2 regions of the Brevibacillus ruminantium genome follow, and region 1 is predicted to be linked to the other one. Evidence: a T-box and tRNA genes for the amino acid it is inferred to sense, from the RefSeq annotation. Region 1 holds a T-box; the other holds one or more tRNA genes.

Evidence for each region. A T-box is a leader RNA that pairs with one kind of tRNA and senses whether it is charged. The one in region 1 lies ahead of pheS (phenylalanine--tRNA ligase subunit alpha), so its partner is inferred to be a tRNA-Phe.
Region 2: it has a tRNA-Phe gene. The T-box ahead of pheS (phenylalanine--tRNA ligase subunit alpha) is inferred to sense a tRNA for this amino acid. The anticodon was not compared.

Annotation. Positions count from the first base shown of each region.
Region 1 covers NZ_CP098755.1:3,872,698-3,884,996, forward strand. The annotation lists gene pheT (phenylalanine--tRNA ligase subunit beta) at 1-1,242, opposite strand, end outside; gene pheS (phenylalanine--tRNA ligase subunit alpha) at 1,263-2,297, opposite strand; T-box leader at 2,348-2,591, opposite strand; gene NDK47_RS19245 (DUF2225 domain-containing protein) at 2,711-3,439, shown strand; gene rlmB (23S rRNA (guanosine(2251)-2'-O)-methyltransferase RlmB) at 3,432-4,256, opposite strand; gene NDK47_RS19255 (potassium channel family protein) at 4,256-4,909, opposite strand; gene sspI (small acid-soluble spore protein SspI) at 5,088-5,324, shown strand; gene NDK47_RS19265 (Ger(x)C family spore germination protein) at 5,368-6,528, opposite strand; gene NDK47_RS19270 (GerAB/ArcD/ProY family transporter) at 6,521-7,684, opposite strand; gene NDK47_RS19275 (spore germination protein) at 7,681-9,216, opposite strand; gene NDK47_RS19280 (DUF1294 domain-containing protein) at 9,359-9,721, opposite strand; gene NDK47_RS19285 (DedA family protein) at 9,724-10,341, opposite strand; gene NDK47_RS19290 (B12-binding domain-containing radical SAM protein) at 10,469-12,256, opposite strand.
Region 2 covers NZ_CP098755.1:4,971,861-4,981,210, forward strand. The annotation lists gene NDK47_RS24505 (QueT transporter family protein) at 1-314, shown strand, start outside; gene NDK47_RS24510 (H-type small acid-soluble spore protein) at 447-635, opposite strand; gene NDK47_RS24515 (hypothetical protein) at 651-839, opposite strand; gene NDK47_RS24520 (HPr family phosphocarrier protein) at 972-1,229, opposite strand; gene whiA (DNA-binding protein WhiA) at 1,281-2,231, opposite strand; gene NDK47_RS24530 (gluconeogenesis factor YvcK family protein) at 2,238-3,248, opposite strand; gene rapZ (RNase adapter RapZ) at 3,333-4,163, opposite strand; gene trxB (thioredoxin-disulfide reductase) at 4,444-5,403, opposite strand; gene NDK47_RS24545 (tetratricopeptide repeat protein) at 5,469-7,151, opposite strand; tRNA gene NDK47_RS24550 (tRNA-Gly) at 7,498-7,573, opposite strand; tRNA gene NDK47_RS24555 (tRNA-Lys) at 7,643-7,718, opposite strand; tRNA gene NDK47_RS24560 (tRNA-Phe) at 7,729-7,801, opposite strand; tRNA gene NDK47_RS24565 (tRNA-Asp) at 7,838-7,914, opposite strand; rRNA gene NDK47_RS24570 (23S ribosomal RNA) at 7,983-9,350, opposite strand, start outside.

The DNA of each region.
Region 1 (12,299 bases):
GATCGTCACTACTGCTGGTGTCGGCTCTTGAACCACGGCTTCTGCAATCCCCTTGGAAACCTTGGCTCCGGAAAGCTGCTGAATCAGGTAAGCTGCCCGCTCGCCAGCTTCCACCACGCGCGCCTGGTCGACACCTTTTTCCCAACGTACGCATCCTTCTGTGCGCATACCGAGCTTCTTGGACGTGCTCCGAACAGTCTGTGGCGTGAACCAGGCTGCCTCCAGGATAATCTCCTTGGTCTCCGGTGTAATTTCGGAGTTGGCACCGCCCATGACACCGGCGATTGCCAGGCCTTTTTGCCGATCGGCAATCAGCAGAGTCTGGCTGTCCAGCAAGCGCTCTTGATCGTCCAGCGTGACCAGCTTCTCGCCTTCTTCTGCCAGCCTTACCACGATAGAGCGGTCTTTGACCATGTTTGCGTCAAAGGCGTGCAACGGCTGTCCGTATTCCAGCATGACATAGTTGGTCACGTCCACCACGTTGTTGATCGGACGAACACCGGCAGCCATCAGGCGGTTTTTCATCCACTGCGGCGAGCTGGTGATTTTGGCATCCGTAAAATGACGCCCCTCGTATCGATAGCATTCGTCTTTTGCCTCGATCTCCACCTGAACCGGATTTTGCCCGCCGTTTTCCACGATTGCAATCTCCGGGAAAATGACATCCCGGCCGAGAATCGCCGCGACCTCATATGCGACACCCAGCATGCTGAGGCAATCGGAGCGGTTTGGAGTAAGTCCCAGCTCCAGCACATGGTCATCCATGCCCAGGTAAGAAACCGCGTCCATGCCTACCTCTGCATCCTCCGGCAGCACCATGATGCCTTCTTGCTGATCTTTGGCCAGCAGCTTGTCGTTGAGTCCCAGTTCCTTCGCCGAGCAGATCATCCCTTGCGACTCCACTCCGCGCAGTTTGGAGCGCTTGATCTGGAGGTCGCCTGGCAATTTTGCTCCGACCAAGGCTACCGGCACCTTTTGTCCCCGGTCAACGTTGGCTGCTCCGCAGACGATTTGCAAGTCTTCTCCCTGCCCTGCATCGACGATGCACACATTGAGCCGGTCTGCATCAGGATGCTTGCTTTTTTCCTTTACATAGCCGACCACGACTTTGGAAACACCAGCGTTGCGGGATTCCACCGCATCTACCTCAATCCCGCTGCGGGTCAGCTTTTCCGCCAGCTCGTGGGGGGTGATATCGTGTAAATCCACGTATTCCGACAACCATTGATATGATACCTTCATCTCTGATACGACTCTCCTTTCTAGGATCGGTTAAATTGGTTCAAGAACCGGACATCATTTGTATAGAAATGGCGAATGTCTTCTACGCCGTATTTCAGCATGGCGATTCGCTCTACGCCCATACCAAAGGCAAAGCCGCTGACCTCCTGCGGATCGTAGCCAGCCATTTGCAGTACGCGCGGGTGCACCATGCCCGACCCGAGAATTTCGATCCAGCCTGTCTGTTTGCAGACGCGGCAGCCTTCTCCGCCGCATTTGAAGCACTGCAGGTCAACCTCTGCACTCGGCTCCGTGAAAGGGAAGAAGCTCGGACGTAGGCGGACCTGCTGATTGGCTCCGAACATCTGACGGGCGAAAGTAAGCAGCGTCCCTTTGAGATCGCTCATGCGAATGCCTTTGTCTACGACAAGTCCCTCGATCTGCGTGAACTGGTGGGAGTGAGTCGCATCGTCATCATCGCGGCGATACACTTTTCCCGGACAGATGATTTTCACCGGCGCTTTGCCTTCTTTTTTCAGCATGGTGCGCGCCTGTACGGGTGACGTATGGGTACGCATCAAGATTTCCTCGGTGATGTAAAAAGAATCCTGCATGTCGCGAGCCGGGTGATCCTTGGGCAGATTGAGCATTTCAAAGTTGAAATGATCCAGCTCTACCTCTGGCCCTTCAGCGATATCAAAGCCCAGCCCGATGAAAATATCCTCGATCTCCTCAATGATGCGGGAGAGAGGGTGCATCGTTCCTGCCTGCACAGGGCGGCCCGGCAAGGTCACGTCAATGGATTGGGACGTCAGCTTGGCCGTGAGCGCCGCTTCCTCCAGGGAGGCTTGTTTGTTTGCGAAGGCGTCCTCTAGTGCAGTTCGTACTTCATTGACCAGTTGCCCTACCACTGGCCTTTCTTCCGGGATGAGACTGCCCATGCCACGCAGCAGCTCTGTCAGCTCTCCTTTTTTTCCTAGATATTTCACACGCAGCTCTTGCAGCTGCGCTGCCTCCGCGACCTGGCCGAGCTGGGCCAAGGCGGATTGCTTCATTTCCTGTAACCGCGTTTGCACGTTTGATCGCTCCTTCTACATGTTTTTGAAAAAAAGAAAAAACCCGCCCCCTAAGGGACGAGTCATTACTCGCGGTACCACCCTTGTTAAGCAGAGCCGAAAAAAGCTTTGCTTCACTCGATCATGATAACGGGTTGCCCCGGTTTCCCCCTACTATGTTCCTAGTTCAGAAACGGTTCAGGGAACAGCTCCAGAGTGAATTCGGCAGACTTGGCTTGGGATGCTTTCAGTCAGCGGCATCTCCTCCCTGTAAATCCATAGGTCCTGCGTACTAGTCTCTGTCATCGCTTTCCGTTATAATGAAGTTGTAGGAAAATTATAGCGCAACCAGAGGGAACTTTCAATTCTACAAATGTTGTATATGGTTCGGAATTTCTCCTACGAAACACCCTCTTTGAAAGGGGACTTTTGGCATGATCGAACAAATTACAGCTCTCTATGACAAAAATCTAAGTTGTCCTCACTGTCAAGCCGCCTTTTCAAGCAAGCGGGTACGCAGCGGATCACTTTCCATGTTGAAGCGGGACAGTGATTTTTGCACCTACTTCAAGGAGCAGGCACTTAACCCGATTTTGTATACAGTCAATGTTTGCCCATCCTGCGGTTTTGCCTTTACGGATCTGTTTGATGAGCGATTGGCTCCCGGACAAAAAAAGCTGGTAAGTGAACTGATTTCCGCAAAATGGACCCCAAAAGAACTGGGCGGGATTCGCAGCCTGCCAGCAGCCGTAGCAGCTTACAAGCTGGCGATTTACGCAGCAGAGCTGACCGACCAGGTCCATTCCGTCAAAGCGGGACTCTATCTGCGCCTGGCCTGGCTTTACAGATTCACTGCCAATGCCGCCGAGGAAAGACGCTTTCTTCAAATTGCGGTCCATGAATATGAACAGTCCTATATCCATTCCGATTATACCCGCGGCGAGAAGGAAATGTCAGAAGTTCGCATTTTGTATCTGATCGGCGATTTGATGCGCCGGATCGAGCAATACGACAAAGCGATCCAGTACTTCTCCCACGCTTTGGAATTCAGAAACCGCACCATTGAAACCGGCATTTTACAAATGGCGCAAGATCAATGGGCCCAGGCGCGCGAAGAATATAAGGAAAAGAAAAAGCAGCCGCAAGTGGCCATGATCAGTTAGCTGGAGGGAAGGTGCGGTGTCGCTGGGCTTCGTAAACGAGGATACCGGCTGCGACTGCCGCGTTTAATGATTCTGCCCGACCATACAACGGAATATGTACATAACTGTCGGCAAGATCAGCGACCTGCGTGGAGACTCCTCGTCCTTCGTTGCCGATCACCAGTGCCACTTTTCCGCCATATGCAGCCTCGTGATAAGCGAGGCTGTTTTCTTTGAGCGAGGAGACCAGGATGCGGCCCCCCTGCTGACGTACTTTCTGAATCGCCTCGGGAAGCGGCCGTACAAAAACAGCCAGGCGAAACAAGGCGCCCATTGTCGACCGGATTACTTTTCCGTTGTACAAATCCACGCTGCCTGCCCCGAGAACAACACCATCCACGCCAGCAGCTTCCGCCGTTCGCAGAATCGTGCCGAGATTGCCCGGGTCCTGGATTTCATCGAGCAAAAGAAGCATATAATCCCGGTTCGCCGCGCTTTCCATCCATTCTTGCCAATCGCGTGTATTTTTTTTCACTTCCGCAACAATTCCCTGCGGATTTTTGGTTTCTGTCAGCTTGGCCAGCACAGCAGCAGATACCGCCACCACTTCGATTTCCGTTTGCCGCTTTTCGATAGCGCGCAGACAGGCCGGATCGATTTCGCGCTGTTCATCATACAGCACCGTAACTACCCCGGCCCCGCTGTTTAGCGCTTCCTCCACCAAATGCGCACCTTCTACCAAAAAGCGATTTTGCTCCTCCCTGCCTTTGCGGTCCAAGAGCTGGTGCAAGCGCTTGACCAGCGGATTTTGGACGGAGGTAATCAGCTCATGACGCATTAATCCTGCTCCTCAAACGTTTTTAGATGCTTGTTGTTGCCAATCACAACGAGTACATCCCCGCTCTGGATGACCTCATCCGGGCTGGGGGCGATGTTAAATTTATCCCCGCTCTTGATCGCAATGACGTTCACCTCATAGCGAGCCCGCAGGTCCAGTTGACGCAGGTTTTTGCCGAGCATTTTCGAAGAAGCCACGACCTCTGCCACACTGTAATCTTCCGCCAGCTCGATAAAGTCAAGGACATTGGCCGAAATCAGATTGTGAGCCACACGAACCCCCATATCCCGCTCAGGGAATACGACACGATCGGCGCCGACTTTATAGAGAACCTGTCCATGCCGCTCGTTTTGAGCTTTGGCGACGATCTTTTTTACACCCATCTCCTTTAGGATCAAGACAGTCAAAATACTCGCCTGGATATCGGCGCCAATCGCAACGACAACGACGTCGAAATTGCGGATACCAATCTCTCTCAGTGCCCGTTCATCGGTTGAATCAGCCGCAACCGCATGTGTGACAAACTGGATATTTTCATTGATTCGCTCTTCGTCCTCATCGATTCCCATGACCTCGTAATCCATTTCGTACAAAGTCCGGGCGACACTGGAACCAAACCTGCCCATGCCGATAATGGCAAACTGCTTGGACATCTCTTCCACTCCTTCTTTTTTGGGCCGCTTAAAATTGACCAAATTTCCTGCATGACAGACTGATGAATACCAAGCATTATAACACATCATGGGCTGGCTTCAAAAACAGGTATGAGCCAGCCTGGAAAGACGAATACTAGGGGTGCAATCCATATGAAAAACGAGGTGATCTCCCGTCATGAACATTGCTGCGCTGAACCTCCGCCAGGCGATCATGTACAAGATGCAGGGCTCTGACGCCGGTGCCGTGGAAGACACCATCAAGGATGCGATCACAAGCGGTCAGGAAAAAACGCTTCCCGGGCTAGGTGTCCTTTTTGAAGTGCTATGGCAAAACAGCGATGCCTCCAGCCGGAAAGAAATGGTGCAAACTATTGCAGAGCATCTTCCTGCGCAAACAGACCGCCCCGTGTAAGCATGCTCAAAAGGGAGGGACCTCGGGTCTCTCCCTTTCGCTTTCAGTACATTTCCATGCCCAACCGGCGCAGCTTGATCGTATATGTAGCTTTTATCGGAAAGTCTTTAAAGTCCTCCAGCCACTTGTGTTCTACCCAGTAATCGAAATAATGATGGGCATGGAGAGCGAGACCTAGTTTAAGGACATCGCTATTATGCTCATCCTGTAACTGATGAAACAATTTTTTCGCACGGTTTTCCATTTCCTTTTTAATCAAGTCCTGCAGCATCGCGATCATTTTTTCCTTGGGGACATCGGGTTTTGACGTCATCTCGATAATGTCTCCCTGTACGACACAATGATAGGAGGCGGCATGACCACGATACTTATCTGTTTCGCCGAGAAGGCCTCCCTGCATATCCAGTTTGGTTCTGACGAAATGCGGACGAAAGGTCACGTAGCCATGCTTTGTTCCGGGAAGCCGAATCACGACGTCTCCCCCGCGTTTTCGATCCCGCAGCTGCAGCAGTGACCAGGTCTGGATCTCGTTTAGATTCCCCACCATTTTGTATCCCCGAAAGATCGCCACTCCCTTCCAGCTCGCTTCATCATCCTTCACTTCTACATAATTCAGCATCGCTTCCATGGCATCACTGGTCGTCTGGATATAGAAATCACCCATCGTCTGATTGGGTATCAGGCCGATTCGTCTGCCGTTCTCAATCATCTCCATGATGTAGACGACCGGGATCTGCACCAGCCTCGGCTTGATTTCGAGCAGTGCCGCCGCCTCACCCTTCACTACAATCGGCCACAATAGTCGGCGAATCTGCGGGTCCCGCCGAAAGCTGTCAATAATTTCCTTTGTTCCTCTCCTCGCGACACTTTCACTTATCGCCAGTACCCTCGTATGTCCAAAGAATATCCGCTGATTCAGCCGTTGCTGGATATTGTTGGTCGCCTCTTTAATGGTTCGTCCTGTCACGCTCATGATCCGTACAGCATCTGCACTGCCCCCTCCTCCCTTGCCCGTGCTGCCGGCAATCTTTAACGGGATCGGAACCTGGATCGTGATCTTGTACAAATCCTCGTTTCCCTTGGCAAAATCAATGGCAATGCCGACGACCGATATTCTTTCCTCCAGCTCACGTCGATCCCAGCAACCAGCTAGCAACAGCAGACAAAGAAGCAGACAACAGATGCGGGACCAGACCTTACCCACCAGCCGTCCCCTCCTTGTTGAGCTTATTTCTCCGGTCTTGAAAGAACAGCACCACTAAATGTATCAACGGAGAAAAAAAAGACACCCATACTGTCGTATATCCAACGACAGTTGTAACTTTAAATATTTCGATAATATTTTGGGGCCGAAGTACAAGGAAGAACAGGGGGATCATCAGAACAATCGCCAGGATTCTCTGGAACCTGATCCCTCTGTGAAACAACTGGCGCAAACTGTAGATCATGGCGTAATACCCGTTGGCCACCGTGGTAAAAACCGCAGCCACCCAAACAGCCAGAAAAGCAGACTCGAGCCTCTCCAGGATCAGTCCGGGCACCTGTGTCGTCTTGACCAATTCTAGTGTGGGCCAGGTTACACGCTGCAGCTCTTCGTATCCAAAGACGGCGATTCCCGCTACCACAATTAACAGGTAGACAAAGACAGCGATGCCGATCCCATAGATCCCCGACCGGATTTTACTCGTGTTTTCATGGGCAAAAGCAAAAAAGATGAGCATAATCTCATAACCCTGATAGGAAAAATTGGCTTCGAACGAGCCCTTAAGCAGCGTATGCATTGGTACTCTTATCAGTGGCATCAGGTGATTCCACTCCGCCTTTTGAAAGGAGGCGATCGCGATAAACAGAACGGGAAAAAGAATCAACGGAAAGAGAATTTCGTTTACCCGCGCAACCGTATCCGTTTCATGCATGCACAAAATGAACGCAAGGACAAACATGGTAATAATGATCATTTCGAGTGGCGTGTCCAACAGGACGGCCGTAACGACCACCTCTCCAAACATGCGTGCGGTGATCCCGGTTGTCACATAGAGAACCGTCAAAAAGGCAAAGATCCAGGGGAGGCTCAGAACAAGGCCCAATCGGGGATGCTTGCTGCCGCCCCAAATGATCCGGCTGTATTGAACGAATGTCAGCCCCGGAAAACGACGGCTCAATACTGCGATGATCAGAATGGACAGAAACGGAAGGACAGACCCAATCAATGGACCCATCCAGCCAGCCTCATACAGCTTCGATGTCGTTGTCCGAGGCAGTGTCAGTACGCCCACCCCGATCAAGGTGCTGGTGATCAAGCATGTCATCTGCCAGAGGGAGAGCGAATTCGGCCTGTTGCTTCCACCACCATGGCTCATGAACGCCACCCTCCTTTCGACCTCTTCTCATCTTCTGGATGGAACATGGCAGGTCTATTTTTCATCCAGTTCAAGGGCGCGCGAATGATATAATCGCGCAGCCCCAGCAGGTTGACTGGGCTGAACGGTGTCATATACGGGACACCAAATGATTTGAGTGACGCAAGATGGATCAGTATGATGATCAGAAAGAGCATAATCCCATAAAGCCCGAACATTCCCGCCAAAATCATCAGCGGAAATCGAAGCATCCGAATCGCGATGGCCGCGCTATAACTGGGCGTGGCAAACGAACCAATCGTGGTGAGTGCGACAATGATCACCATGATGGGACTGACCAGTCCGGCCGAAACGGCTGCTTCTCCGACTACCAGAGCCCCGACGATACCGATGGTAGGTCCGATTGGACCCGGCAGCCGAACGCTTGCCTCCCTCAGAATCTCAATGGCCATTTCCATGATGATCGCTTCTACGACAGAAGGGAACGGAACAGTTGAACGCCCTGCTGCCATGGCGATCAACAACCGTGATGGAATCATCTCCGGATGAAACGAGCTGAATGCGATGTAAAGGGAAGGGAGCAATAGCGCGATGATCACACTCGTAGCGCGAATAAGCCGGATAAACGTAGCAATATAGAACCGTTCATAGTAATCCTCAGGACTCTGGTAAAACTGCGAGATAACTGCTGGCGCAATCAGTGCAAAGGGAGTGCCGTCAACGAGAATTGCCACTTTTCCTTCCAACAGATTGGCCACAACCTTGTCAGGCCGTTCTGTATTCTGAATCTGCGGAAAAGGGGACCAGCGCCGGTCCTGGATTATTTGTTCAATATAGCCGCTCTCTAGAATCGCATCGATATTGATACTCTCGATTCTTCGGTAGATTTCCTGAACAATGGGCTGGTGCGCAATGCCTTGAATGTGCATGACGTGCACATCGGTCTGCGTCCGCTGTCCGACGACAAAATGCTTGAGGTGCAAATTAGGGTCTTTCAAACGGGTACGGATTAATGCCGAGTTGACAGTCAATGTCTCTGAAAACCCGTCGCGCGGCCCCCGTACGACTGACTCAGTCTTTGGTTCTTCGACTCCACGTCGATCCCAGCCGCACGTATTGTTTAAATACGCCGTGTCCTGGCCATCCAATAGCAGAACCGAGTTGCCAGTCAAGATATTGCGTATGGCTTGCCGCAATTGGTTGGTAGATTCCAGCTCATTGACTTCAGGTCCCGTCATCGAGAGGTTCGTCGAAGTCATCGAGCGAATAATATAATTGTTGATTATTTCGCGGTCTACCATCCCTTCAATGAATAGAATAGCGGCTTCTTGGCCGCTTTTTACCTGAAATCGCCGAATCACGAAATCATCACTATTCCCCAACTGCGCCTCAAACAAGGAGAGGTTGTCTTGTAGACTGGAGGACAGGCGTGTTTCGGGAATACTCTCCATACTTTTCAAGGAATGCTTGTCGAGCTTGCGTTGCTTCTGGCTTCTTTTTCGTTCTTCCCACGCCTTCCAGAACTGACTCATCACTCGCCCTCCTTTATCAAGGATGAGGATAGTATCTCCAAAAAAAGGAGATTCACTCTTATTTTCAACATGAGAATAAGAGGTTCAGTATTATGAACACAAAAAACCCTTCCAAAGCGGAAGGGATACTTGTTCGCATCTCTCAACGATTTAGAAAGGCAAATACAAGAAGAACCATCTGAATGATGAAAAAAAGCGGGACGGCGATCATAAAGGACGGATGCTTGGTTTTATGGCGATACAGCATCATGACAGCCCAGGTACCGGCGGCGCCTCCCAGCCCGGCAATAAGTAGAAGGCTCGACTCGGGAATGCGGAACCGTCCCTCTTTCGCATACTGCTTATCCTTGGCCATCATGACGGCTGCGTACAGATTGAGCAATAGTCCGCCGACCAACAGCCATCGCATCTGACTGCTCCACCAGCCATAGCCGATCAACAGCCAGGATGCTGCAAGCACCCCGTTTCGCGCCCGCCGATAGGCGGATAAAAACCGTTGTTTCATCGCTACTCTCCTTTTGCCCGGAATGTCCGATTGGCGAGGTAAAAGCGGCGGGCCACATACCCCACGACGAGCAGAATAAGCAGGACCAGAAGAGCATACAGGCCGTAGGAGCGGATCATTCCGATGATCCCCTCAACGTTGCGGCCAAAAATATGGCCGATGTAGTAAAAGGCAGCGGTCCAGATCAAACCGATCGGATAAGAAAGGATGGCATATCGGCGATAACTCATTCCGCTCATGGCTACAATATACGGAACCACGTGACGGACTACCGGGAACAGGTAGCTGAAGCACAAAGCGAGCGTACCGTATTTCTCCAGCAAGGCCGTGGATCGCGCCACGGTATGTCTCATCTTCTCACTCTTGGACAACCACTGCAGGATCGGTTTGCCAAAAAATTTACCCAGCAAAAATCCGATCGTCAAACCGGATGCCACCCCAAAATAACCAGCGAGAAACGCATAGAGCGGGTTCAGTATATTTATTGAAGCTAGAAATCCCCCCGTAGCCACAACCAATTCGTCCGGAATAGGCAGACCGACAATGCCCAGCCAGAGCAAAAAGAAAATGGCAAAATAGCCGTATTGCTCGATTATCGACATCAACAGGTTGATTTCCATGACGTAAAATCCCCTATTCTCACCGCTCAGCGCTTTCAATTGAACGAGCGGCAGTTTTTACATGTACTCCATTACCAATACAGTTCCACTCACCATAAAGTTACGATTTCAGGGAGATCCGTTCACTTTAGCCCAGCTTGCCTGAGCGAACCTCCTTCTGATGAACAACCGTATAGGAGTTAGCCTGACCTTCTTGATAGGGATAATATACGACCAGCACATAAGCACCGGGAATGAGTTCGCCCGTTTGCTCCCATTTCTCCAGATCAATGGAAACCAGTGCCGGCAGCGTATGCTTGAAATACTCTTTCTCTGAGGCTGCATGGCGGGCAAAATCCGCACGAAGCTCATGCTGCTTGTCTGCTACCGCCTGATGAAGTCCCTGGAGCTCAGATTTATCCAGCATATCTTCCCACCAGAGCCTCCGTGGCCGATGCTTTTGGTTTCGCAAATAGTCGAATTTCATCAAGCTGAGGATGTGATCCATCTGCTCCGTCCCCCGGTTCTCCAGGAAAAGGCGCAAACGGAGAAACAGATCCTCCAGTTGATGCCCGATCCGGCTCCACCCTTGCTCTTCCCAGTAATCCCCGAATTCCTGGAAGAAATCAAACGGCGTGGCAAATGTTCGCGTTACCAGCCATTCCAGCGTGTGGTCCATGCGATGGGCATTCCAGTACTTCTCCAGTATATCCTCCGCTCGCTTGATCCGCTGCATGTCTCCGAAGGACAGTACGTTGTTCCCGAGGATTTCATAGGGTGCCTGATCCATAAAAATATATCCGTGATTGGCTGCCCTCGCTCGAACGCCCGTCCCGCGCAGCATCTTCAGGAAGCCGAGCTGAAGCTCTTCCGGCCGCAGCGCAAACACGTCATTGAAGGTCTGACGAAATGACTGATAATCCTCTTCGGGCAATCCGGCAATCAGATCGAGATGCTGATCGATCTTCCCTGAGTTTTTAATCTTGGTCACGGTATTGGCCAACCGATCAAAGCGCTGGATTCGCTGTACGAGTCTGTTGGTCTCGTCATTGGTTGACTGAACGCCGATCTCAAAGCGAAAAATTCCGGGAGGGGCATTCTCAATCAGGAAATCAAGGACGTCAGCGCGCAAAATATCGGCTGTGATCTCAAATTGAAACACCGTTCCATTGTGATTGTCGATCAGGAACTGAAAAATCTCCAGTGCGTACTTTTTATTGATATTAAAGGTGCGGTCAACGAATTTAATTGTTTTGACGCCGTGATTGATCAGGCGCAGCAAATCTGCTTTCACCCGATCAAGTCCAAAATAGCGTACACCGTCCTCAATGGAGGAGAGACAGTATTGACACTTGAACGGGCAACCTCTGGACGCCTCAAAATAGACGACGCGGTTGTTCAGCTCGTCCAGATCGTCTTCGTAAGGGGAAGGAATAGAGTCCAGCTCCTCAATTTGGGGACGCGGCGCACTGAAACGGATATGCTCTCCTTCCCGGTAGGCGATACCTGCCACCTCTTTCAGCCGCGGAGGCTCGCCGGTACGGAAGGCCTCGTCATACGCTTTCATCAGCTCCAGAAAAGTCTGCTCCCCTTCTCCCAGCACGATCACGTCGAACTCGGGGTGCTGCTTCAGCCAGTGATCGGCATCGTAGCTCACCTCGGGTCCTCCCAGGATAATCGGCAGGTCAGGACAGATTTTTTTCAGGCTGGCGATAACATCAGCCGTCTCTCGAATATTCCAGATGTAACAGGAAAAAGCGGCAATATCCGGCTGCCGCTTGTATATATCTGCGACGATGTTCAAGGTCACATCATTAATCGTATACTCGGCCATCTCAATATCGGGAAACGTCGGTCTGGTGTAGCTGCGCAAATAGCGCAAAGCCAAAGACGAGTGAATAAACTTGGCATTTAACGTGGATAGCAATATTTTCATTCGTACGTGTACTCCTCTTGTAAGCAATCTCGACCCTGTCCTG
Region 2 (9,350 bases), 1.1 Mb from region 1:
TTATCACCAATCTGCTGTTTTCGCCGATGGCTGCCTACGATCTGGTCTTTGGTGTCGGCCAATCCGTGCTCGCCCTCCTGATTACCATTTTCTCCATGCGGTTTATCAAAGGCATCTGGGCCCGGATGATGTTCAACACCGCCGTCTTTACCTTCACCATGTTCTTGATCGCCTATGAGCTGAAGCTGGTCTTTGATCTGCCCTTCTACTTTACCTGGCTGACCACAGCAGTGGGTGAATGTGCGGTGATGCTGGTCGGTGCACCCATCATGTATCTCATAAACAAACGTCTCCAGTTGGAAAAACGGGTGTAAGGCTTAGTCTTTTGAATAAGACGCGCATGAGAGGTCGTTAAGAGAGAAGTCCAATGGTATAAAAAGCCGAGTAAACACTAGTCTCTACCTGTGTTTGCTCGGCTTTTATGCTGTGACTGCATCTCATACGATTTACAGCAATACCTTTTCATCGAGTTGCCGCACGTCTACGGTCATGCTGTCCGTCGGGTTTCCTTCGGTATGTACGCGAGCGGTTTCCGTGTGCTCATCTACCCCGTCAATCCAGACAGACTTCCCTTGATACTGGACTTCGATCTTGTCTGTGGAACGGATAATTTCCTGTGCTCGATTCAGGTCCATGCGTCCCTTTCTCCTTTACTGTTGATCCAGAGCGTCACCGTCACCTGCGGTACTCGCTCCTGTCATCGTGTCTGTCGTGGTCTCTTCAATCAGTCCGTTCTGATCCATGACTTGTCCCCCGCCCAGCCCTTCATTGACCATGCGGTCGATATCCATGTCATAATCTTCCCGACCCTCGGTATACTTTTCGCGTTCGGTGCTCACGCTTCTCCCTCCTTTTTCTCGCTGTTACATCCCTTAGCAATGCCCAGTTTGTGCGGGAACCATGCAAGCGCTTGGGAGATACAGAAAAAAAGACACCTTCCGCAGAAAGTGTCTTTCCTTGCTTTTACGCACCTATTCTTCTTTGCTCACCAAATTGCTCAGGCTGGTAACTGCTTGCGATGCATCAGGCCCTTCAGCAGAAATCACGATCTCCGTTCCCGAACTAATGGCGAGGCTCATAATCCCCATGATGCTTTTCGCATTTACCTTCTTGTTCCCTTTTTCAACAAATACCTCCGATACAAACCGGTTAGCCTCCTGCACAAAAAACGCCGCAGGACGGGCCTGCAAACCAGTTTTCAACTTGACCACAACCTGCTGTTGAACCATGGGTGAAACCTCCTCGTCCAGTGTCACTTATATCGTTAGTATACCATGTCTCTATACGGAAATATTTTCTTTTTCTCGTAATTTGTCAGCGATTTCGTTAATTTTCCGCAATCGGTGGTTGATCCCTGACTTGCTGACCACGCCGCTGGGAATCATCTCGCCCAGCTCTTTCAAATTGATATCGGGATGGATCAAACGCAGCTCTGCTACCTCGCGCAGCCGCTTGGGCAGGTTTTCCAGACCGATCTCTTCTTGGATCAATTTGATATTCTCCATCTGCTTGGCCGCTGCATTGACGGTCTTGTTGATATTGGCCATCTCGCAGTTATGCAGGCGGTTTACCGAGTTGCGCATGTCCTTTACGATGCGGACATCCTCAAAGTAAAACAGCGCCTGATGCGCCCCGATCAAGCTGAGAAATTCCGTGATCTTTTCCCCTTCCTTGATATAGAGCACATACCCTTTTTTCCGCTCAATGCACTTGGCATTCAGCTTGTAGCGATTCGCCATTTTGGTCAGCGCCTCGCAAAAATCCTGATAGGAGGTGAAGATCTCCAAATGATAGCTGGATGCCTCCGGATGATTGACAGACCCGCCGGCCAAAAAAGCACCACGCAGAAAAGCTGCCCGGCAGCAGGATGATTTCACGATGTCGGGTGAGATTCCCCTGACAAAGGAAAGGCTCTCCTCCATGATGCGCAGTTCATGGAGAATTTCGTTGGCACCATGCGGAATTCTTACGATGTAGACATTGTTTTTCTTCAGCCGCATTTTCTTTCGGACCAAAAGCTCTGCATGCACTTTGAACATTTTTTTCAACAGAGTGTAGATCCGTCTGGCAATCGCCGCATTTTCCGTAGTCACATCCAGTACGAGACGCCCTGCGCCAAATTGCAGGCTGCCGTTCATGCGTATCAGTGCGGCCAGCTCTGCACGGCTGCAACAATCAGGACCCTCTAACATGGTTAGTTCCTTCTTTGTCAGCGCGGCGAAAGATGACATAACCCCTCACTCCTTCTCTTTCCTCTGCGTCCGTCGCTTCCGCTTGACCAGCGAAACGACTTCTTTGCTCACTGCCTTCGCATCGTGACGCAGGTACCCTTCTTCATACCCGACAAGCGGCTTCGCGATGATATGCAGCCCCAATTGTCGTAAGCGCTTTACATCGCACGCCACAGGGGTCGCCCCCTTCTCTGCGTACTTTTCCAGGATCAGATCGGGGATCGTTGCTGAATTGACGATCACTGTATCCAAAAACGGTCCGCCTACATGTTTGTACATCACTTCTACATGCCGGGATGCGGAATAGCCGTCCGTTTCCCCTGGCTGCGTCATGACGTTGCAAATGTAGATCTTGGGTGCCGTTGATCTTTTCACCGCAGTGAATAAGCCCTGCACGAGCAAATTGGGCAGAATACTGGTATACAGACTGCCCGGACCAATCAGGATGGCGTCTGCATCTTCTATGGCTTGCAATGCCTCACTTAAAGGTACAACATCCTCAGGATCAAGATATACCCGCTTGATCCTCTTGCCCGTCAGCGGGATCTGTGATTCTCCCGCAATGATCGAACCATCCTCCATCTCGGCCATGAGCCGGATCGATTGTGTCGAGGCCGGAAGCACATCGCCGCGAACGGCCAGTACATCACTCAGCTTTTTGACAGCCGTGACAAAATCCCCGGTAATTTCATTCATCGCTGCAAGAAGTAGATTTCCCAAATTATGCCCAGCTAATCCAGTACCCGTAGAAAAACGGTACTGCATCACCTTTTCCATCAACGGCTCGGTATCGGCCAAGGCAGTCAACACGTTGCGGATGTCTCCAGGCGGGAGCATATCCATCTCTTCACGCAGTCTGCCTGAGCTTCCTCCATCATCAGCGACGGTTACAACAGCCGTTATATGAACCGGCGCATGCTTTAATCCCCTTAACAGGACAGACAGTCCCGTTCCACCGCCGATCACAACTATCCGCAGCCGGTTGCCAGGCTGTGATCCCATTCTCCTCGTCGGCATATGTCACCTCATTATATGCTGATACACATACAAAGGCCCATTTCGTCACGGATGACTTCTCTCTCTTTTCCTGCCATCCTATGCTTACTTGCTTTTTTCCATGTCACGGTGACTGACCCGAATGGAGAAGTCTTTGGCAAAAACTTCACCCAAGTGCTCGGTAATCGCCACCGAACGATGTTTACCTCCGGTACAACCAATCCCGATTACCAGCTGGCTTTTCCCTTCTCGCTGGTAATGCGGCAATGTATAGGCCAAGAAATCAATCAGCTTTTCGACAAATTCTTTTGTTTCCTTCTGATTCATGACGTACTCGGCCACTTCCGGGTCACACCCAGTTTTTGGCCGCAATTCTTCAACGTAATGCGGATTAGGTAAAAATCGCACATCAAACATCAGGTCGGCGTCAATCGGGGTTCCGTACTTGAATCCGAAAGACAGGATGTTGATGGTCAAGGATGAGCCTTGCAAGGTATACTGGCTAATTATTTTTTCTCGCAATTGTGCCGGTTTCATTTGGCTGGTATCAATGATCTGATGGGCGCGCCCCTTCATTTCCTGAAGCAATCGACGCTCGGCATGGATTCCTTCCAGTGGTGAACCGTTGGGTGAAAGCGGATGACGGCGACGTGTTTCCTTATACCGGGAAACCAGCGTCTGATCATTGGCATCCAGGTAAAGGATATGGAAGGAAATCCCATCTGTTTGATTTAAGCTGTCAATGGCCTCTGACAAACTCTCGAAGAATTCACGGCCGCGCAGATCTACCACCAAAGCGACGCGTTCAATATTGCCCCCTGACTGCTTGAGTAACTCCGCAAACTTCGGGATAAGGACAGGCGGCAGATTATCTACACAAAAAAAACCCAGATCTTCCAAGCTCTGAACGGCAACGGTTTTTCCCGCACCGGACATCCCGGTAATGATCAATAGATTTACGTCCCTCTCGTTTCCCACTTCTGTCACTCCACTCGCCTCCTACGATTCTGATGTAAGCATACCATATTCCTTGGTATTTTCGCATCAGTTGGCTATGGTAACTCTGTATCTGGATGTTGTTTTTGTCCAAGCGTAGTCCCTTATAGAAAAAAAATGGCGTGGCTTTATCAGCCACGCAAATGGTTCGTATAGATAAGGGGGTCAATTCATTGTCTTTATCTTACCTGCCAAATATTTCACTCATGTTACAAACAGGTTAAGAGATTGTGACATTTGTTTCCGCGAGGCGTTCGTTCAATTCCTCTACATAGTGTTGAGCAGATTGGGCAGCGATCGATCCATCGCCGGTGGCTGTTACAACCTGACGAAGCATTTTTTCACGTACATCCCCTGCAGCAAAAATCCCTTTTACTTTTGTATACATGCGTTCATCTGTCAGCACATACCCGGCTTCATTAGTGATGCCCAAATGGCGAACGCTTTCGGTCAGCGGGTCCATCCCTACGTATATGAAGGCGCCATCCGTCGTCAGCTCGCTTTGTTCTCCTGTTTTTACATTTTCCAGAGAAACGCTTTGGACTTTTCCTTCTCCGTTGATTTTCTTCACCACGGTATCCCAAATCACTTCGATTTTTTCGTTGTCAAATGCACGTTTTTGCAGGATCTTTTGGGCCCGGAACTGGTCGCGGCGGTGAATGATTGTCACTTTGGATGCAAAACGCGTCAGGAACACAGCCTCCTCAACCGCAGAGTCCCCACCCCCGACAACGACGAGCTCTTTTCCCCGGAAAAAGGCGCCATCACAAACTGCACAATACGAAACGCCTCGTCCGGAGAGCTCTTTTTCACCCTCTACACCCAACAGACGATGCTCCGCACCTGTAGCGATAATAACCGATTTGGCCAGGTACTCCTTGTCGGAGGTAATGACGCGCTTGTACGGCTCTTCATCTTTGATTTCCTTGATCTCTCCGTACGCGTATTCAGCACCGAATTTTTGCGCGTGTTCAAACATCTTGGTAGACAGGTCAGGACCCAGAATAGACCCAAAGCCAGGGTAGTTTTCGATTTCTTCTGTATTGGCCATCTGACCGCCAGGAATACCACGCTCCAGCATAAGTGTGCTCATATTCGCACGAGAGGTATATACAGCGGCGGTCATCCCAGCAGGGCCAGCGCCGGCAATGATAACGTCGTACACTTTTTGATCGCTCATGATCCATTGCCTCCTCAATCTACAACAATTGTTTGTTTATATTTATTATAAAATGAGAATCTATTTCAATCAAGGGGCTGTAGCGCTTTTACGCATTTTGACACAGTTGATGGGGAGACTCCGTATTTTTCGGCAAGCTTGGCTTGTGACTGCTTTTTGTCATCTTTCGATGCACCGTATAGATATTCGAGTGCCGCCACCCACGCGACAATCTTTTGCACCTGTACGGAGCGCTTGCCTTTCTGCACGTAGCTTCTCCAGCGTGCTACGGACCACTCGCGCAGCTCCTTTTCTCCTTCTGCACAAAGCGATCGACAGATCATTGCTTCCACGCTGTCTACCGCGTCCGTGCTGCTTCCGGTCTCGATTCTCTGCGCCTCTGTACGGACAGAGGTGCCTGCCATTCCTTCGGCTGTATGCGACGCTTTCGCCGTCGGCATCTCCGCCCCCATATCCGCCAACGCAAGCAGTGCCAGCTTTTGGAGCTGGGGATCGTCCGTCTGATAGTAGCATTGCCGGACAGCCGCCTCGGCCTCAGCATCGCCGATCAGCGCCAGCGTCTGGAGCACAGCAAACTTCACTTCATCCCGTCCATGCTGCAGTGCCCAAAGCAGGGATGCACGGATCATCGGGTCATTTTTCAGCTCTTCCACTCCTGTTTCAGGAGCTTTCTCCCAAGAGACTTCCTGCTGCGGCTGATGGTAATGATACGGAATCACTTCCCTAGTTTGCCCGTCCTTTTCCGCTTTTACCATCTCCATATAGTATTCAGCCACCCCGGAGTCCGGGTCCAGTTGCTTTACTTTGAGCCACCAGCGAATCGCTTGTTCCTTCCGGCCGCTCATATACGCGGAGATGGCAGCGTAGTGGTAGGTGCATGCTTCATGGGGACGGCCGGACTTCAGCATCTTGGCGTACAGGTGATACGCTTCCTCATGCTGTCCCAACACACCCATGGTGGTTGCCAGCTTGTAGGCATGATCGGGATGGTAGGGAACGACCTTTTTTAGCATTTGAATCAAGGTTACCAGTTCTTTGGCCTGGTTGTGATGGGACAACAGCACAGCCAGATTGCAAAGCGCATGGAGATTGCCATGATCACGCTCCAGCGTTTCCTCAATCGTGGTCATCGCCTGCTGAAAATCACCTACGTAGTAGTAAGCCAAGGAGAGATTATTCCATGCAGGCATGAAAGAAGGATCTGACTCGACAATCTCTTTTAACAGCTCCAATGCTTCTAAAAAACGGCCTTCTTCCAAACTATGCCGCGCACGCTCGTGCTTGCTGTACAAATCCTCACGCTCCCCAGCCAGAAAATGACGAGGGGGCATATCCAGTTCAAAGTAGATGTAATCCAGAAGCTCTTCCGCATCATCACGGTACGAGCCGTCACTCTCCAGTTGCAGATAGCGAATCGCCATCTCTTCCGCCATCTCGTAATCTTCCAGATTGGCGTAATTATTTGCCATATAGAAGTAGACTTCTACCATCTGAGGACCACATTTTTCAAGGACATCGTACAAAATATCGTTAGACGCCTGGAAATTACCGATTTCCGCCAATACACTTGCCAGATGGCATTGATACTCGGCGTTTTTCGGTTCCTGTTCGATGGCCCGACGAAAGCTGCGCATCGCCTTTTCATAATCATAGCGCTGTAAAAAACGCAGGCCTCGTTCGACAAAGAAACGAGCATCCTGGTTGAAATGAATAATAGTCTTGTTCACGACACTTTTGTTTTGTTTCATAGAACCTCCAGCATCACAGGGGCAGTACCTTCATGTATCGTACCAGAAGCGCCCCTAGCCTACAAGGTGATGCACCCGTTTAAAGTTTTCCTTTGCCCCGTATAACTTCTTTTTCAGAAGGTGTGAATGGGCTTTTCTCGCCAAAAAGCAGGAAACACCACTGGCTGAACAGCAAGTGGTGTTTTGTATCAGTTCTTCTATGGAGCGGACGACGGGTCTCGCTTCCTACTGGCGACTCTGCGTCGATTTGCTCCTTCGCGCAGCCAGATCAGATGTACCCGAGCATTGCTTCTGTCTCATCCCCGAGGGTGAACCCGGAACGGGTGAGGGACCTGAATTGCTTCTATGGAGCGGACGACGGGTCTCGAACCCGCGACCTTCGCCTTGGCAAGGCGACGCTCTACCAATTGAGCTACGTCCGCATATTTTTGATACCATGTTCCCAAAAGTCCTTGGAATAAGGCACTACGTCACTTTTGGGGATATAGTACTGGTGAGCCATGAAGGACTCGAACCTTCGACCCTCTGATTAAAAGTCAGATGCTCTACCAACTGAGCTAATGGCTCGCAACAAAGATGGCTCGGGACGGAATCGAACCGCCGACACGAGGATTTTCAGTCCTCTGCTCTACCGACTGAGCTACCGAGCCGCGAAACACAGAGAAACTGAAAGAGAAAGTGGAAAATGGCGGAGCTGACGGGACTCGAACCCGCGACCTCCGGTGTGACAGACCGGCGTGAACTCCAACTTCACCACAGCTCCATAAAAAAACCTCTTACGAGGTTGGTTTCGCACTTTCAAAACTGGATATGCATGATTGCTAAAGGTTTGTGGATAAGTCCTCGACCGATTAGTATTCGTCAGCTCCACGCGTTGCCGCGCTTCCACACCGAACCTATCAACCTCATCGTCTATGAGGGGTCTTACCAGCTTGCGCTGTGGGAAGTCTCATCTTGGAGGGGGCTTCACGCTTAGATGCTTTCAGCGCTTATCCCTTCCGCACATAGCTACCCAGCTGTGCCACTGGCGTGACAACTGGTGCACCAGCGGTGCGTCCATCCCGGTCCTCTCGTACTAAGGACAGCTCTCCTCAAACTTCCTGCGCCCGCGACAGATAGGGACCGAACTGTCTCACGACGTTCTGAACCCAGCTCGCGTACCGCTTTAATGGGCGAACAGCCCAACCCTTGGGACCTACTTCAGCCCCAGGATGCGATGAGCCGACATCGAGGTGCCAAACCTCCCCGTCGATGTGGACTCTTGGGGGAGATAAGCCTGTTATCCCCAGGGTAGCTTTTATCCGTTGAGCGATGGCCCTTCCATGCGGAACCACCGGATCACTAAGCCCGACTTTCGTCCCTGCTCGACTTGTAGGTCTCGCAGTCAAGCTCCCTTCTGCCTTTACACTCTACGAATGATTTCCGACCATTCTGAGGGAACCTTTGGGCGCCTCCGTTACCTTTTAGGAGGCGACCGCCCCAGTCAAACTGCCCACCTGGCATGGTCCTCTCACCCGATCAGGGTGACGAGTTAGAAACTCCGTACATCAAGGGTGGTATCCCACCGACAGCTCCACAGAGGCTGGCGCCCCTGCTTCTCAGCTTCCCACCTATCCTGTACATGATGCACAAAGTTCCAATACCAGGCTACAGTAAAGCTCCATGGGGTCTTTCCGTCTTGTCGCGGGTAACCTGCATCTTCACAGGTATTATGATTTCACCGGGTCTCTTGCCGAGACAGCGCCCAAGTCGTTACGCCTTTCGTGCGGGTCGGAACTTACCCGACAAGGAATTTCGCTACCTTAGGACCGTTATAGTTACGGCCGCCGTTTACTGGGGCTTCGGTTCAAAGCTTCGCTTGCGCTAACCCATCCCCTTAACCTTCCAGCACCGGGCAGGCGTCAGCCCCTATACTTCGCCTTGCGGCTTCGCAGAGACCTGTGTTTTTGCTAAACAGTCGCTTGGGCCTTTTCACTGCGGCCCCCTCGGGCTATAAACCCTACCGGGGCGCCCCTTCTCCCGAAGTTACGGGGCCATTTTGCCGAGTTCCTTAGCAAGAGTTATCCCGCGCACCTTAGGATTCTCTCCTCGCCTACCTGTGTCGGTTTGCGGTACGGGCACCTTGTTCCTCGCTAGACGCTTTTCTTGGCAGTGTGAAATCAGGGACTTCGGTACTAAAATTTCCCTCGCCATCACAGC